DNA from 3 places in the Arthrobacter sp. AL05 genome. Region 1 is predicted to be linked to each of the others. Evidence: riboswitches for the same ligand, from Rfam matches in the RefSeq annotation. Region 1 holds a riboswitch; each other region holds the start of a gene.
The links. Region 1 has a riboswitch for cyclic di-AMP ahead of QK287_RS15670 (M23 family metallopeptidase). Riboswitches for the same ligand answer to the same signal wherever they lie in the genome.
Positions count from the first base shown of each region.

Region 2: it holds a riboswitch for cyclic di-AMP, as region 1 does, so the genes downstream of both, QK287_RS14415 (hypothetical protein) here and QK287_RS15670 (M23 family metallopeptidase) in region 1, are expected to answer to the same signal.
Region 3: it holds a riboswitch for cyclic di-AMP, as region 1 does, so the genes downstream of both, QK287_RS12075 (hypothetical protein) here and QK287_RS15670 (M23 family metallopeptidase) in region 1, are expected to answer to the same signal.

Region 1 covers NZ_JASBRC010000014.1:79,067-84,890, reverse strand. Annotated here, with positions in the region: gene QK287_RS15695 (molybdopterin-binding protein) at 1-580, opposite strand, end outside; gene QK287_RS15690 (DUF6457 domain-containing protein) at 577-864, opposite strand; gene QK287_RS15685 (NTP transferase domain-containing protein) at 861-1,544, opposite strand; gene QK287_RS15680 (HNH endonuclease) at 1,616-2,116, opposite strand; gene QK287_RS15675 (NlpC/P60 family protein) at 2,338-3,114, opposite strand; cyclic di-AMP (ydaO/yuaA leader) riboswitch at 3,372-3,530, opposite strand; gene QK287_RS15670 (M23 family metallopeptidase) at 3,677-4,498, opposite strand; cyclic di-AMP (ydaO/yuaA leader) riboswitch at 4,503-4,741, opposite strand; gene QK287_RS15665 (metal-dependent transcriptional regulator) at 4,856-5,554, opposite strand; gene serC (phosphoserine transaminase) at 5,820-5,824, shown strand, end outside.
Region 2 covers NZ_JASBRC010000012.1:56,574-62,397, forward strand. Annotated here, with positions in the region: gene QK287_RS14400 (phosphatase PAP2 family protein) at 1-138, shown strand, start outside; gene upp (uracil phosphoribosyltransferase) at 151-786, shown strand; partial or broken gene QK287_RS18520 (VOC family protein) at 880-1,138, shown strand; gene QK287_RS14410 (HAD-IA family hydrolase) at 1,211-1,894, shown strand; gene QK287_RS14415 (hypothetical protein) at 1,937-2,671, opposite strand; cyclic di-AMP (ydaO/yuaA leader) riboswitch at 2,671-2,857, opposite strand; gene QK287_RS14420 (HAMP domain-containing sensor histidine kinase) at 2,968-4,599, opposite strand; gene QK287_RS14425 (response regulator transcription factor) at 4,603-5,343, opposite strand.
Region 3 covers NZ_JASBRC010000009.1:25,953-31,776, reverse strand. Annotated here, with positions in the region: gene QK287_RS12095 (DinB family protein) at 1-168, shown strand, start outside; gene QK287_RS12090 (universal stress protein) at 246-704, shown strand; gene QK287_RS12085 (DNA alkylation repair protein) at 778-1,431, shown strand; gene QK287_RS12080 (hypothetical protein) at 1,454-1,729, opposite strand; cyclic di-AMP (ydaO/yuaA leader) riboswitch at 1,902-2,100, shown strand; gene QK287_RS12075 (hypothetical protein) at 2,105-2,839, shown strand; gene QK287_RS12070 (dihydrofolate reductase family protein) at 2,897-3,484, opposite strand; gene QK287_RS12065 (DUF5129 domain-containing protein) at 3,573-5,027, opposite strand; gene QK287_RS12060 (DedA family protein) at 5,040-5,693, shown strand.

The DNA.
Region 1 (5,824 bases):
TAATCAGCAGCGCGCCAGCGGCGGCTTCCTCCCCTGCTTTCCGGATGTGCTCGCCGTTTCGCGGCTCGCCGGGCTTCGCAGCTCCACCGAGCTTTAGGACCGGGAGCCCATCCTCGTCGGCAACAATGGTGCCGCTTTCGCTGCGCAGCACAGCCTTCGCCCCGGCCGGGATCAGCCCGCCGGTAACAATCGGGCTTGCTTGGTGCGGAGCCAGCCGCTGGCCTGGTTCGGCAAGGATCCACGGTCCGCTTCCATTGACGGACCAGCCATCCATGGCTGAGGACGCGTAATGCGGCATGTCCACGAGCGCTTCCACATCAGCGGCCAGGGTCCGCCCCAGAGCGGCACGGAGGGCCACGGGAGCGGCGGGGACGGGAGTTGCACAGGTGAAAGCGAGCTCCCGGGCTTCCTGCCAGGTGTGGGCCAAGTGCCGATGCGGCCCGGCTTGCGCCGCATCGGGCCTGACTGCTGGGCGTTCCGCGGCCTCACCGGCGTCCACCCCGGCCAGGGGGCCGCTGAGCCCGGGCTCGGGCACTTCCCCCGCGCCAACTGCACTGCCCCGCAGGGGTGCAGTGGTCATGCGTCGGATGCTTCGTTGGCTGCGTAGTCCTTGGCGAGTTTGCGGGCCACGCCCATCGCAGCCTGCATCGAGACGGCATCCGTGGCCTGGCCGGAACCGGAAGCCAGGCCCGCGGCAAAGCCGGCGATGAAGGTCGTTAGGGGGGCCGCAGGGCGCACCACTGAGTGCGCCGCGACCCCTGCCAGGGACAGAACCTCGTTGATGTCAATCCCGACGTCGTCCAGTTCCAGGGCCTGGAGCAGGGCGCGGCACCACTCTTCCAGAGTTTCATCCTGGCTTTTCACCGTTTGCCTCCAAGTTTGAATTCAGCCGGGGAGCCCGGGCCGGATGCCGGGTTGTCGGCTGTCGCGGGTATGGCCCCGGCCGGTCCGCTTACCCCTAACGCGGCGGCATCGCCCCATGTGTCCACATCGTCGGTAGACCCTTGGGGGACGTTGACTTCCCGCACCTCCAGCCTAGCAAGAAGGGCGAACACGGACGCGTTTTCGAGCGCGCCGCGCTGCGAAGCTTCCGCGGCGCAACGTAAAAGCACGGTTGTGCCATATAAGCCGACAAGTGGCTGCCGCCGACCCTCTGCTGAGACGGCCATCAGGCCGTCACCAGGCGGTGCTTCCGCCGCCGCGTCCAGCAGTGCCTGGACGGCGGCACCTGCCCCGGGCATGTCAACGGCCAGGACAAGGGTGTACGGGGTCCGGGGCCGGGCGCCGCGGCTGCGTTCCAGCGCAGCAAGGCCTTCGGCGACGGCGGCGGCCGGGCCGGCAAAGGGCGGGTCCTCGCGGCAGCGCACCACACCTCGGGGCAGCGGTCCCGGGTCGGGCCCGACGACGGCTACAGCCACCGCGCCCCGCGCAGAACGCAGGGCACCCGCCAGGAGGGTGGCGCCGTCGTGGATCAGTCCGGACTTGGGGACACCTCCGAGCCGGGACGATCGGCCCCCGGCGAGAATAACAGCATCGAATTCCACCGGCTCAGCCTAGCGCCCTCCAGGCCCGCCACCGAAGCCCCCGGCCGGGTCCGAGCCAACGCCGGCCGGATTCAGGCAGCGGATTCCGGCAGCAGGAAAGGGTCCCAGGCCGGTGTTGGTTTCTCCAGCTCTTTGATTTGCCAGATGGTGCCCCTCGGTGGTGCCGGGCTGAACCCGAGCTTCCAACCCATCTCCGCCGGGGTGTGGTCCCCTTTGGCGTTGTTGCACCGCAGGCAGGCAGCAACCAGGTTCTCCCAGGAATCCGCGCCACCCCTTGATTTGGGCTGGACATGGTCGATGGTGTGCGCGGCTTTGCCGCAATAGGCGCACCGGTGTCCGTCCCGGCGGAGCACACCGCGGCGGCTCACCGCCGCAGTGGTGTTGTACCGGGGCCTGATATAGCGGTGCAGCAGTATCACTGACGGCCGGCCCAGCACATCCTGCGGCCCAACCACAGGTTCGCCGCCTTCCGCCACTACGCTGGCTTTCCCGGTCAGCACAAGGACAAGCGCCCGGCGGAAGGTCACCACCGCCAGCGGCTCATATCCAGCATTAAGAACGAGAGTGCGCATCCGCATACCTCTTCACGGCCGCACCCGCCAGGGGCACGAGGGCCGGCTGCCCTGTGCATGGTCGGGCTATGGATCGACAAAACAAGAGTAAACACGGACATGGCAATTCGCCGAATCTTTTTTGCTCTCCCCTGCCCGTGTCGGCCGAAGTTCACGGATCGGCAACACAAAGGACCCCCGCCGTTTGGCGGGGGTCCTTAGGTGTTGCTAAAGCTGCTGTCTTAGCCGCCGACGCGGATGAAGACCGGGCCGGAGCCGACGTTGACCGTCTGCAGGGAGGTGGTTCCACCGTTCCAGCCGCCGTGAACGGCCATGCCGTTGCCGACGTAGACGGCGATGTGGGCCATGCCGGCGCCACCGTTCTGGTAGTAGGCAAGATCGCCCGGCTGTGCCTCGGCGGCGCTCACCGTGCGGCCGAGGGACAGGTAACCTGCCGGCCAGCCGTGGTAATTGATGCCTGCGGCAGCGAGCGCGTTCGTGGCCAGTGCGGTGCAGTCCTGGCTAACACCGAGCTGGGCATAAGCGGCAGCGGCAATCGTTGCGCCCATGCCGCTGGCGACGGCCGGCGCCTTGGAAACGGCTGCTACCGCGGTGCCGGTGGCGGCAGTTGCGGCGGCAGCTACCTGGGTACCGGCCGCTTTGGCAGCAGGCGCTTCCTGGACCTTCACAACGGGCTTCGGGGCCTCAACAACCGGAGCCGGGGTGGTGGTGACGGCCGGCTTCTCGAAGGAGATCGCGATAGTGGAAGCAGCCGAGATGGCAGCCGGGGTGCTCGACTGGACGTCGAGTGTGGAAGCGGAGGCGGATTCGCGCTGAACGTTGGCCTCAGCAGCATTGGCTGCGATACCGCTGGTCAGGACGAGGCCGGAAGCAGCAGCGATAACTGCGGCCTGGCGACCCATGCCGCCGGCGTTGCCGCCGACAGCCTTGGCAATGACGGCCAGCGAGTTGGTCCTGGTGACCTCGGCGCGATGCCGTGCGTTTGCACGAGTAGTCATTAAGTTCTCTCTTTCGTGTTCCTGGTCCGCGCTTTTAGGCGCGGGCTGAGGACGCTCCGGCATCTTGGGGGTACGCCGGATCGCCCCGAAAATGGGTTACTTAGCGAAGGGTGTACTGCGAAGACGCGCCAAAAGCGGCAACCGTGTGGCCTGCGGTCCGGGCACCGGCAAGGCCGGCGCGTTCATTGGATTCCAGCGGGCTCGAAAGAGCAGCGCAAGCGCGGTGAAGCGCGGAATTTTGGCGTGTATGCACGAAAGTAGCCTCTCCCAATGCCTGCGAGGTGAGCTGTCGGATTCGGATGGGAGTCACCCGGCCGCGCTGCTTCCTGGGAAGCTTTGCGACTTAACCCCAAGGCCTTCTTGCGAAGACCAAAATTGGTTCCCCCGCCCCTGCCAGACGATGTCATGCGAACGGACCTTGAGCGGTGGCAGAGCTAGGCAATCCACTCAAGAGCGCCAACTTCGAAAAAGTTGGCGTGGTTCAAACTTTACAGCAGTTGGACCCTAATGTCACATTCGGATCACGGCGTGTCCTCAGAATGCGAGAGTGTCCCCTCTATTTTCAGAGCCAACCGGTCGGGTCGACGACTTCGCCGTTGACCATAACCTCGAAGTGGAGGTGGCAGCCGGTGGAGGCGCCGGTGGTGCCGCTAAGAGCCACAACATCCCCGCGGGAGACCTGCTGCCCCACCTTCACGCTGGCGGAGGACAGATGGTTGTAGGTGGTCTCCAGGCCGTTGCCGTGGTCGATCACCACGCGGTTACCACCGCCGTAGGGGTGCCAGCCGGTGAATGTCACGGTGCCGCTCGCGGCAGCGTGGACTACGGTGCCGCACTGCGCCGAGTAGTCCTGCCCGCGGTGGAACTCGCCCGAGCCTCCGGTGATGGGGCTGACGCGGTAGCCAAACGGCGACGCCGTGACCATCTGGTCCAGCGGCGCCCCAAGGCTGCCTGCGGAGGCCGCCCGGGTGATCGAGCCAGCGGACTGTGCACTGAGCAACTGCTTGAGCTTTCCGTCCGGATCGCCCTTGGTGGTTACTGCCGTGCGGCTGAAGTCGATCTTGGCCGCTGCTGCTGTCACATCGGGCTGCACGGCTGCCGGGCTGGCTGCCGCGCCGGAGCCGGCGTCTGTGGCCAGAACAGGGCCAGTTGCGGGAACTGTGACGGTGAGGGCCAAGCCCGCAGCGGCCAGTGCAAGACCCGCCTTTTGGCCTACACCGCTGGCGGCGGCAAAATCTGTTACCTGGCGGAAGGGGCTGCGGCGGTCCCTGCGCGCGTCACGGTGCGCGTCACGCGGACGCTCTGCCGTCATGGCAGCGGCGGGACGCGGCTCCGAGGCAGGGCCGGTCGCACGGCGGCGGCCCTTGGCGGTCTGGGTGGTCAACAACGGTTCCTCTCTGGAGAGCCTGCGGAGTTAGCTGTCGGATTCGGGTCAGAGAGATCAACGACCCGGTCCGCCGTGGCAAGCAATCACGCGCAGGGGCATCCGATGGATTCCGTGTTTGTGGGTACTTGCCGCTGACGGTCTTCACCCCAAGGCCGCTAAACAGCCAAAAGTGGTTCCCCCGCCCCTGCCAGGAGATGATTCTGCGACTGTTCCGCTGGCAGGGCTCGGCTTCGGATCAGATAACGCTTTGATATCGGTACTAGTCTCCAACTATAGGCGATTAAGCCGTCCAGTGATAAATCCGTTATCAGCTTGTGGACAACTCGCGGACGGCCCCGGGTTGTCGCGGCAACCTCAGGAAGCGATGGTTACAAAGACGTGGGCAGCGACCTCAGGCGGTAATTCAAGGGCACCTTCGATGTCAGGAACGCGCACTGAAATGTACTCCCCCACGCGCTCCAGGGATACCAGGGCGCCGGGGCGGATGCCGCCCTCATCGAGCTGGACCAACAGCTCCGGCTCTACCTGGATGGGCTCGGCCAGCCGGTTGACCCTGACACTGGAATCAGGCCCATAGCCGGCCATGGCTTCGAGCAGATTCACGACGCCGTCAGGGTTGGGGTCGGCGGGCAGGCCGCCCAGTTCCGCCAGACCCGGGATCGGATTGCCATAGGGCGAGACGGTGGGATGGTTGAGAAGTTCGAAGATCCGCCGCTCCACCCGTTCGCTCATCACATGCTCCCAGCGGCACGCCTCCTCATGGACATAGGCCCAGTCGAGTCCGATGACGTCGGCCAGCAGCCGCTCGGCAAGCCGGTGCTTGCGCATGACTTCGATGGCGCGCTTGCGGCCAACGCCGGTCAGTTCAAGGTGGCGGTCTCCGGATACAACCACAAGCCCGTCGCGTTCCATCCGGCCTACGGTCTGGGAAACAGTGGGGCCGGAGTGGCGCAGCCGTTCGGCGATGCGGGCGCGAAGGGCGACGATGTTCTCTTCTTCAAGTTCCAGAATGGTCCGAAGATACATCTCGGTTGTATCGATCAGATCCGTCATTCAGCTCAGCTCCTCGAGCGCCGTCCTTGCGTGATTTCCACCGTACCGTGCGCTGCCGGCGACCTGGCGGGTTCCGCCGTACGTTCGCAGGCCAGCTTAGCCTAATTTGAGTTACTCCGGATAATCTCAATGACCGGACTGTGACGGTCCCTTTTGCCTCCCCCGCGGGACAGTCAGGCAGAATGAAACAACAGGCTCCGCCGCAGCCACCCTGCCGGGCCGTCACCCGAGCCACCCGTAGTACCAGCCGAAAATTGGAGCCACTGTGAG
Region 2 (5,824 bases), on a different contig from region 1:
CGCGAACAGGCCGGTCCAGCCCCGACGTTTGACAACGAGGTCCACCTTAACGCCGACGCCACCGGCGGCAGCACTGCGGGTGAGGAGCGCGACGCCGGCGCCCCCGGTCCCACGGGCAGGACCCCATCCGCCGGGTGATAGTTTTGACCCATGCGCACTTTCGTTGTGGACCACCCGCTGGTCGCCCATAAACTCACCGTTCTGCGGGACAAAAACACCCCGTCCCCGGTCTTCCGCCAGCTCACCGAGGAGCTCGTCACGCTCCTGGCGTATGAGGCCACCCGCGATGTCCGCACCCAACCGGTGACCATCGAGACGCCGGTCAGCACCACAGTTGGCACCGCCTTCACCAAACCGACTCCGTTGGTTGTCCCCATCCTGCGAGCCGGCCTCGGCATGCTCGAGGGCATGACCAAGCTGGTCCCCACCGCTGAGGTCGGTTTCCTGGGCATGGCCCGCGACGAAGAAACCCTGGACATCATCACGTACGCCGAGCGCCTCCCCGAGGACCTCACGGACCGGCAGATCTTCGTCCTGGACCCCATGCTTGCCACCGGCGGGACGTTGCGCGAGGCCATCAAGTTCCTCTTCAAGCGCGGCGCCTCCGATGTCACCTGCATCTGCCTGCTGGCCGCGCCGGAAGGCCTGGCGAAGCTGGAAGAAGAGCTGGCTGACGCCAACGTCACGATCGTGCTTGCTTCGATCGACGAGAAGCTCAACGAGAAGTCCTATATCGTCCCGGGTCTGGGCGACGCCGGCGACCGTCTCTACGGTGTGGCCGGCTGAGCCAGCGCCCGGCAGCAACACCGGCGCGGCGGACCTTCCCACCAGTGGGGGCCCGGCCTGCCGGGAAACTCAACACGGGACTGGCCTGAGCCCATGGACTGGAAACTCGAACTCATTTTAGTTCCCGTATCCGATGCCGGGCTCGGGCTGCTCGATCGCGTTCGGTGAGGGCCCCAGCGATGCACCGCCGGGTACGGCACCGACCCTGCAACTCGTGGTCAGCGACATTCAGGCCGCCCACAAGCAGCTCAAGGACAACGGCGTGGACGGCAGCGGCGTCGATGTCCAGGACTGGGGACATTTCCTCTACTTTGCCGATCCCGACGGCAACAAGTGGGCGGTGCAACAGCTCACGGCACGGTCAACCGGCTCCGGACAGCCAAGGGATCCGGAACATCCGGTTGGTACGCGGCAAGATGGGACGATGACTTCAGTTACCGGCACCGCGCTTCCGACCGCCTTCACCGTCCGGGCGGTGCTTTTTGACATGGACGGGACTCTCGTTGATTCCACCGCAGCGGTGGAACAGGTCTGGGGGGAGTTTGCTGCCCGCTATGGTCTGGACCTTGCCGAGATCCTGCGCACCTCCCATGGCGTTCAGGCAGCGGACACGGTGCGGCGCTTCGCGCCGGCGGGAGCCGACGTCGCGGCCCTCACCGCGGAACTGGGTGCCATGGAACGCGCCAGGACTGCCGGCATCGTGGCATTGCCGGGCGCTGCCGGGTTGCTGCGCCTGCTGCCGGCGGACGCCGTCGCCCTGGTGACATCGGCGGACCGGCTGCTGGCAGACATTCGGATGGCCGCCGCCGGTCTTGCCTTGCCCGCCACCGCCGTGACAGCAGATCTCGTCGGCCGCGGTAAGCCACACCCGGAAGGCTACCTGCGCGCGGCCGAACTGCTCGGAGTGGACCCGGCGGACGCTGTGGTTTTCGAGGACGCGCCGGCCGGCATCGCCGCCGGCCTGGCTGCCGGGATGCGGACGGTGGCGGTAGGCCCGAACCCCGGCGAACTGCCCGACGGCGTGCTGCGCATCGCCGATTACTCAGCCGTCTTGTGCGAGGTCGGGGTCGACGACGCCGGCCGCAGCATCATCTCTTTCCGGCTGTGAAACCGTGGCCCCGTTTCGAAGGGCCGGTGCCTCCGCCGCAGCTCAGTACCAGTTGTTCGCGTAGTGGAAGTTCAGCGCCCCGCACGGTGAGCCGTAGCGTTCCTGGACGTAGTTCAGTCCCCAGTTGATCTGCGTCCGGTAATTCGTGAGGTAGTCGGCGCCTGCGCTGGCCATCTTCTCGGCCGGGAGGGACTGAACCACGCCGTAGGCGCCGCTGCTCGGGTTGGTGGCAGTAGTCTTCCAGTCAGACTCCTTGGTCCAGAGTTTGACCAGGCACTGCATCTGGCCGGCGTCCCAGCCGTGGGCACCCAGTTGGCTGGCCGCATAAGCCTGCGCTCCGGCGGGATCGTCAACGGCAACAGGAACCGGCGCGGGCTCCGGCGCCGGTGCGGCGGCGGGGGCCGGTAACTCGGCAGGCTTAACCTCGGCGACCGGGGCCGGGGTATCGGCCGGCGGGCTAACGGTCTGGTTCGCCACCAGGACGCGTTCAAAGTCGAGGTGCTGCAGCGGATCCGCACTGACTGCCGATTTTGTGGCGCTGCTGGCGCTGCTGGCGTTGCGGGTGGCTGTCTCCGACGCTTGGCCGGCGGCGCCGGCTCCCACGAGCACTGCACACGCCGCTGCGACAACTGCCGCCCGGCGGCCGGTGGAGCCCAGGCCGGTGGTGAACCGGGACAGGGCCGACGCCGGTTTGGCGGGCTCGGCGCGGTGTCGCGACGGCTTGGAGCGCCTCTTTACATCGCCCTCAGGGCGTGTTTGTACCGTGAATTCAGTCATGGTCGCCTCTCAACGCCTGCGGAGTTAGCTGTCGGGTTCGGATGAGGTCACCCGGCCGCACGGAATCTCACGTGACGGCTTCACCCCAAGGGCGCAATGTGCAGAAATGCCCGGGAACTCTGGGTCCCCCGCCTCTGCCTAATCCAGCGGAATCCGGGAGGCGGCAGAGTTTGGCGTGCATCCGGATATGCGGTCCGAGTGATGACCGCACGCTAAAGACGGTACAGGACCGGAACGCCAATGTCACATTTCGATAACAGGAGCGGCGGGTTCGGCGCGGCGGATTGCTTCGCGGATTAGCTGGAGCGGCGGGGTGTCCGGTCCTCGGCCGGAGCGTCCGGCAGCCGAACGGTGAACTCGGTCCGGCCCGGCACCGACGTTACGCTGACAGTGCCGCCATGGGCTTCGACAATCGACTGCACAATTGACAATCCCAGCCCGCTGGTGCCCTCAGACGACGCGGCAGTTCGGGCCGGGCCGGCAGCCGCGGCGGCGAGGGGTGAGTCCGCACCCGGTGCGGACGGCAGCCGGTGTGCGCGCAGCGGCACGAGCGGGCGCGGCCGGCCGGATACCGGCGTTGTACCGGTTGCAGGATTCCTGCGCGACGCATCCGCGCGCGTAAACCTCGAAAAGACCCGGTCCACGAACTCCGGGGCGATCCCGGGGCCGTTGTCCGTTACGGTCATCACGGCGGTGCCGTCGGGAGCCCGCTGCACAGCTGTCACCACGGTGGTGCCGGTTCCAGTGTGCTTGCGTGCGTTGGAGAGCAGGTTGGCCAGAACCTGGTGGAGCTGGGTCGTGTCGCCGCGGACCACCACCGGCTCCGCCGGGAGCTCCAAGTGCCATACCCGGTCCGGTGCCATCACTTTTTCGTCGCTCACCGTCTCGATGGCCAGCTGGGTGAGGTCCACGTCGCTGAGGCGGAGCGGCCGGCCCTCGTCCAGCCGGGCTAGCAGGAGCAGATCCTCCACCAGGGTGGTCATCCGCTCGGACTGGCTCTGCACCCGGGCCAGGGACTTCTCGCCGTCTGGGGTGAAGTGTTCGGTCATCCGCATCAGTTCGGTGTACCCGCGGATCGCCGTCAGGGGTGTGCGCAGCTCGTGCGAGGCGTCTGCGACAAACTGGCGGACCTTCATTTCGCTCTTCTGCCGGGCTTCGAGTGCGTTGGATACATTGTCCAGCATCAGGTTCAGGGCGTGGCCAACACTGCCCACCTCGGTGCCGGGATGTGCTGCGGATGCGGGCACCCGCATGGCAAGTCCGACTTCTCCGGCGTCGAGGGGGAGGCGGGACACTTTCGTGGCCACCTCGGAGAGCTGATCGAGCGGCTTCATGGTGCGGCGAATCAACGCCGTGCCGGCGAGGCCAATGACAACAAGGCCGCCCGCAGAGACAAGCACCATAGTCCAAACCAAAGAGGCCAGCGTGTTCAATTTCTCGGTGAGCGGCAGCCCGGTCACGATCACGCCGCCGTCCGGGGCCGTGAAGGCTACCAGCCGGTAGGCCCCGGCGGAAAGAGACCGGTTGACCGGCTCGCTGCTCGCAGGGAGCGACAGGAGAGCTGCGTTGTCCTCCCTGGTCAGGGACTTTCGGGTGGCGTCTTCGGCGAGGAAACCGGCGCCGCGTACCGAGCCGGCCACGATCCTGGCGTTAAGGGTCCCGATTCCCTGGCCCCGGGCCTCAAGGGGGTCGGCGCGGCCGCCGGTGCGGCCAAACTCGCGGGCACGGTCCGCGGCTTGCGCGAGTTGTGTGTCGAGCTGCCTGGTCAGGAAGGAATCCATCGAGGCGTAACTGACTAGGCCGACAGCACCGCAGATCGCCACCAGAAGGGCCATGGCAACCAGAACAAGCCGGGTGCGCAGGTGCCAGCTGGAAGGGGTGTGCCACACGGGTCCGGCGGGGCCGGCCCTGCCGGAACGGACAGGCACGATTCAGTCCGCCGGCTTCAGGACATAGCCGGCGCCGCGGACCGTGTGGATCATCGGCGGGTGGACGGCGTCGACCTTTTTGCGGAGGTAGGAGATGTAGAGCTCCACGATGTTGGCCTGCCCGCCAAAGTCGTAGTCCCAGACACGGTCCAGGATTTGGGCTTTGCTGACGACCCGTTTCGGGTTCTCCATGAGGTAGCGCAGCAGCTCGAACTGGGTGGCCGTGAGGTGGAGCTCGTCACCTGCGCGCCGCACTTCCCGTGTGTCGATGTTCAGGACAAGGTCCCCGACGACGAGTTCGGCCGTATCCATTGCTGCCACCCCGGACCGCTGGACCAGCCGGTGCAGGCGGAGCAACACTTCCTCCATGCTGAACGGCTTAGTCACGTAGTCGTCGCCGCCGGCAGCCAGCCCGGTGATGCGGTCCTGGACGTCGTCCTTTGCCGTCAGGAACAAGGCCGGTACCTCCGGCGCGAAGGCCCGGATCCTGCCGAGGAGCTCGACGCCGTCGAACCCGGGCAGCATCACGTCGAGCACCAGGACGTCGGGCCGGAATTCCCGGGCGAGCTTCATGGCCTCCGGTCCGTCGGCGGCGACAGCCACCGACCAGCCCGCCATTCGCAGGCCCATGCTCATCAGCTCGGAGAGGCTCGGTTCATCGTCCACTACCAGGGCGCGGATGGGGGAGCCGTCCGGATGGCTCAGCTGCGGGAGGTTGTTGGTCGTGGAGTGCGAGGTGGCCATGGGACAACTCTCCGATCTGCCGGTTAGCTACGCCTTTGGTGATCCTGTGCGGCACCTGTGAATCCCACCCTAGCGAGCTGGAGAGGAGACTGCCCACGGCAGCGTCCTGCTGATGCGGTCGCCAAGATAAGCCGCTGGGCGGTCGCCAAGCTGCGTGATCCCGGGTCCGGGCGCTTCCCGGCAGCAGGATGACCACCAGGTGGGACGGCAGCCCCGCGTGGAGTGGCGGCCCAGTAGTCACTCAACTCGCCAGCAAAGAATTATGCATGCTCGTTGTCTCGATTTGCCGAATAGGATTCGCAAAAGGCGGCATTTGCTTGCTGATCGTAAAATCTGTTGCTCGACTCGCCCTCTTGGCCGAAGCGTGATCCGCGCCACATTGTGGATATTCGTCTCAGAATGTGGAATCCAGGAGCCTTTGTTACTTGCAAGTTTTCATTGTTACGTTGCACACTTCAATTGTGAACAAGAACTCAACAGC
Region 3 (5,824 bases), on a different contig from region 1:
CAGTTCCTGGAATCCCTCGGCGACAAGGACTTCGACCGCATTGTCGATACCCGCTGGGACCCGCCCGTCACCCTTGGGGCGCGGCTGGTCAGCACCCTTGCCGATTGCCTCCAGCACGTGGGCCAGGCAGCCTTTGCGAAGGGGCTGAAACCCGCCGTCGAGGTCTAGGCCACTGGCACCGGCTTTCGCTCCCGCCACGACCGACTCGCCCACCTCGCCCACTGAATCTAGAGAATGGAAAAGACATGACCAGTACAGGCCCGTTTGTCATTGTGGTTGGTTTTGACGGCTCAGAGAATTCGGACAGTGCACTGAAGTGGGCCGTGGATGAGGCAAAGCGCCGCAATGGCCGGATTCGCCTCATCACCGCCTGGAGCAAGCCCCCGCTCGCCTGGTACCCCGCACTGTTGGAAACGGCCGCCGGCGAAGTTGTGGCAGAGGACTCCCCCCGACGCGCAGCCGAGACGTTGCAGGCTGCTGCCCTGGAGACTGCTGAAAGCCAGGGCGTGGCAGCCAGTGGAGAGGTCGTTCACGGCGATTCGGCGGCGTCTGCATTGCTCGACGCCGCCAAGGCTGCCGACCTCGTTGTCGTGGGGGCGCGTGGTCACGGCGGATTCCCCGGGCTGCACCTGGGATCGGTGGCAACACAGATCATCAATCACGCGCCCTGCCCTGTGCTCGTTGTCCGGCCCAAGGAGTCTTGAGCAGCGGGGCCCGTTGGCTCGCCCCTTGCGGTCCGGATCATCAACAGCCCAGGGTCTGCGGGAGAATATCCCCATGAGCTATGCGTGTGATGCTATTGACGCGGCCCTCCAGCGCGAGTCCTCGTGGAGCCGAGCCGAGGACGCTGAGGCCAGGCACGGCAGCAATCACCGGTACTACGGTGCATCGGTCGGAGCCGTCCGCGGAACCGTCCGTGACACCCTCCGCCGCCATCCAGAACTGACCCATGATGACATCACCGCCCTGGGCTCCGAGCTGTGGGACGTGCCGGTCTTTGAACGCCGCCTCGCCGCCGTTGTGCTGCTGCAGTCAAAAGTGGGCGTGCTGACCAATACGGACCTGACCCGGATCGAGGGATTTGTGCGGAGTGCGCGGCTGGGCGCCTTGGTTGATCCGCTGGCCATCGACGTCGTTGGTCCCCTGATCGCCGGGCTCGACGTCGTCGGCAGGGTGCGCGCCGACAGCGTCCTGGACCGTTGGATTCGGGATCCCGACGGCTGGCTGCGCCGCGCGGCCCTGCTGTCCCCGCTGCGCGCACTCCGCACCGGCGCAGGGGACTGGCCCCGGTTCGTGCGTCACGCCCGATCGGCGCTGGCGTGCCCACCCCGAGCGGAGTCGGGGCAGGACGGCGAGAGTGCGGTCACCGACGTCGCGGTGGCCCTGATGCTCGCCGAGATGGAACGGCACCGGCCGGAGCTGGAGTTCTGACCCGGACGTCCCGGCCGGCAAGCTACCCTGTGTGGCCCGGTCGGCGCTCCACAACGGCGTAGGCCTTTTCGTCGAAGAACTCCCAATCCGTGATCACCATGTAGCCGAGGGTATCCACGCGGTCATTCAGGACGCGAACATCGAAGCCGCCGTCGCGTGGCTCGGCGTCCCACGTCGAAACGTGGACTTCCCCGTTTTCCAGGACCAGCAGTTCGGTGTTGACACTGAAGTCCGCCAACGGCTGGTTACTGAGCTGGCAGATTGCCACAGCGGGCCGGGCGGCGTGGGGAGCGGTCATTTTCGGGCCTCTGCTTCGGGGGACGGTGTTGGCAACATCCTATGCCTGTGACCGCGTGCGGGAAGGGCCAGCGGGCCCCCGCAGCCCGGTCCGCCGTTACCGCAACGTGACATGTTGTGATCATTCCGTTATCTTTGTTAGGTGCCTGTTGTCTCCGAGACGGGCTCTCCCCAGCCGATTGCCTAACTCTGCCGCGGCGCGGGGATAACTCGCAGCAACGTCCGGCAGAGACGGGGAAACCACTTTTGGCCCGCTGTTCTCCAGGGGTCTTGGGGTGAAGCCGCACGGCCCGACATGATCGGGTCCGCGTGCGGCCGGGTGTCTCCCATCCGAATCCGACAGCTCACCCCGCAGGCATTGGGAGAGGCTCAACTAATGACTTTCAGCAACACTCACGCGCCCAACCGCGACGATCTTCGCAGTACCCGCCGCACCATCGGCCGTCAGGCCGCAGTCTTCGCCGCCGCTTCCGGAATGGTTTTCAGCGGCGCGATGGCCGCCAATGCAGCGGACGTGCCTGCCCAGCGCGACTCCGCACCCGCGAGTTCCGTCGATGTCAAGGGCGTGGTCGCCGCCCCGGTTATGGCGGACTCCGCTGTGCAGATCACCTTCGAACGCCCCGTCGTTGAGACTGCCCCGGCGCCCGTGGTCGAGGCACCCCAGCCCGTCGCGGCCCCCGCAGCACCGGCCCGTGCGGCCGCCCCTGCCGCCCCTGCCGCCGCGAAGGCTACTGTCAACGTCCAGGCTGCACCTGCGCCGGCAGCGGCTCCTGTTGCTGCCCCGGCTGCCGGCGGGGTCAATGCCACCCTTCTGGCCGTGGCGTACGGCCAGGTCGGCATCACGCAGGACTGCACCGCGATGGTCGAGAAGGCCCTGAACGCTGCCGGCATCCCGGTTGGTGACATTGGTCCGATGGGCTTTATGAACTACGGGAAGGTAGTCGGCGACCCCCAGCCCGGAGACATCATTGTCCAGTCCGGCCACGTTGCCATCTACGCCGGCAACGGCCAGGCCATCAGCGGCGGCATGAACGGTGTCAACGCCACCATGGCCCACCCGCTGTCCTGGCTGACCGCCACGGGGCCCGTAACGTTCGTCCGCGCCGGCTAGCACAACCGCAGGCACTGTACTGAAGGCCGGTCGATCGGTTGCCTTGGGGGCAGCGGATCACCGGCCTTCGGTCTGCCCGGAGGCAGGCTCCGGGGAATACCGCAGCAACACCACCCCGCTGCCGAAGGTACGGCTCTCCAGCAGCCGGAGCGCCGTGATGTCATCGGCCGCCTGAAACAAAGGCTTGCCCCGGCCAAGCAGGACCGGGTGCACATAGATCCGGTACTCATCGATCAGCCCCAGCCGCCTGAAGGCCTCCGCGAGCTCTGCACCGCCCAGCGCAAGGTCGCCATCCGAGTGTTCCCTGAGCCGCCTCACGTCCCCGGGAACGACCTCGCGCACCACCTGCGTATTCCAGCCGGCCTTCGACAAGGTCCTGGAGTAGACGACCTTGGGCATGTCCCGCCAGATCCCGGCGAACTCGATCTCCGGGGCCGTGCTGGACGGGTCCTGGGCGGCCGTGGGCCAGTACTCGGCCATCATCTCGTACGTCACGCGGCCGTCTAGAAACGCTCCCATGCCGCGGAGCTCTTCGTTAAAATGTTGGTGCAGTTCTTCATCGACCCGATGCCAGCTCAGGTCCTGCCCCGGCCCCTCGATGAATCCGTCCAGGGATACCTGAAACATCAGAATGACTTTGTGCATTGCATCACTCCTTCGCTGCCCGGCACCCCGGGAGTTCGAGCGTACGCCGCAGTTCGGCTCTCCGGTAGGGTCAATTCCGGCCGAACCGTTAGAAGCTGGATGAACTGCCGGACCCGGAGAAGCTTCCGCCGCTTGCGCCGTAGCCGGTGGTGCCGCCGCCGCCGCGGGCGCTTCCGACGCTGCTGACACCGGTGTTGAAACCGGAGTTGAAAGTGGGAACGGAGAAGAAGTAGTAGGCCGGGTACACGGTGCCAAGGATGCTGGGCTCGTAGGTACGCCCGTACTTGGCTTTGCTGCCGGCCTGGGCGCTTTCCATTTCCTTGCGCATCAGGTTGGCTTCCTTTTCGTTTTTGGCGTAGCCGGCGATGACGGTATCCGCGTGGTCCCTGAGCAGCTCGGAGAGCTGGGTGCGTGCGTCCCGCAGCCGGTCCAGGGCCGTCTCAGGGCTGATGGTTCCGTCCGCGAGTTCCGCCGTCCACCTTTCGATATCGCGGTGGCTTGTGTCCCGGAACGAACGCAGGGCCGCTGCGGTCGCCGTGTTGCCCCCGGCGTTGCGCTTGCTGAGCATCTGTTCAATTGCCGCGAGGTCGGCGCGGAACGGAGCGAGCTGCCGGTCCCAGGCAGGCGCCCACACGGAGCCACGATTGAGCAGGGCATTGGTGTCGGCGATAACGTCGTCGAGGGCATCCAATTCGGCGGCGGCGTCGGCGTAGCTGCGGATCAGTTTCAGGTTCGGCCGGCGGCTGAGGTCCCTGGCGGACAAGGAATGGACCTGGTTGGAGAGACCGGTGGCCGTGCGGTACTTCGCCATAAAGGTCCGGTGCTTTTCCAGCACTGTACTGCCGTAGCGGGACGCTTCCGGGATGGTGCCGGCGTTCAGTTCGGTGACCTGGAGGTCCATGCTGACGCTGGCGTAGCTCGCGTCGCCGCGAGCCTGTTCCTTGCGGCTGCTGAGCCTGGTCCGCCACCGCACGATCAGCCAGGTCGCGGCGCCGGCCACGGCGGCAGCCGCGGCACCCCAGGCCGCGACGAGGAAGGCTGTGGACCGGTACCAGGGCTGGTTGATCAGTTCGGCGCCGCGCTGGATGCCGGCGATGGTGCCGGTTGTCCACTGGGCATCGCGAAAGAGCTCCTTGGTAGCGTTCTGGATGTCCTCGCGCTGATCCAGCGAGACCTTCCGGTCCTCGCCCATGTACGTGCCAACATGCCGGCCCACCGGGTCCAGGGCGAAGATATAGAGCCCGTTCGCCCATTTTTGCCCGTCCTCGCTGATCCATTCCGGATGTTCGGACCGGGCGAAGCGCAGGACTTCCTCGTTGAGGTTATCCGACGCCGCACCACTGTAGGTGTAGACGGCCACCTTGGTGGGCTGGTAGAAATCAATCTGCCGGATTGCAGGCAGGAGGGTTTTTTGGTCAAGTACGCCCGCCTTGTCCTCCACAACGATGTCGGAAGCGGTAACGGCCTGTGCCGCCGGACCGGTCCCCGCCAGTCCGATCAACACGAGAGCGAGGACAGCACGTATTTTCCGAACGATTCCCATTTCCCGAGCGTAGTGCCTGCTGTCGATGGCGTCGACGGGGTGGGTGGCCTGGCCGGTCTAGCCGCGCGCGCAGTTGACGCCCTTGGTGAATGGGGTGTGGGACTCTTTACCCTGGCGGAGACGGTCTTCCCGCCCATTCCCAGCGAGGTCATCCTTCCGCTGGCGGGGTTCCTCACGCGGCAGGGGAGCATAAACATGGCTCTCGTGCTGGGCACCAGTACCCTGGGTGCCTACCTTGGCTCCTTGCTGCTGTATTGGCTGGGGGCGCGGCTGGGGCTGGAGCGGTCCATTCGGTGGTTGTCGAGGGTCCCGCTGATGGACCGGGAAGACTGTGAAAAAGCCGCAGACTGGTTCAGCCGTCATGGAAAGTCCGCGGTTTTTTTCGGCAGGCTGCTGCCGGGCGTTCGAAGCCTGATCTCGTTGCCTGCCGGCGCCGGGCGGATGCACCTCGGCACCTTCAGCGCGTTCACGGTTGCGGGGAGCGGAATCTGGAACGCGCTGCTAATCGGGCTGGGGGCACTGCTCGGGGCGCAGTACCGGCTCATTGACGAGTACTCCCGCTTTTTCAACGTTGCCGCCTACGCTGCCTTGGCTGCCGTCGCCGGCTGGCTTATCCTCAAGGGAATCCGACGGCGAAACAGCAGGTCAGGGCGGGGTGGGGCCTAAAGGCACCATGACGGCGGGCCCGCACCCACGCCATCGGGCAGGTCGGTGAACTCCAGGGCGTGAGCGGACGCCGTGTACTCGTGACGGTCAGGCCGGACGGCACGATCGACGTGATCACGTTGCAGGACTGA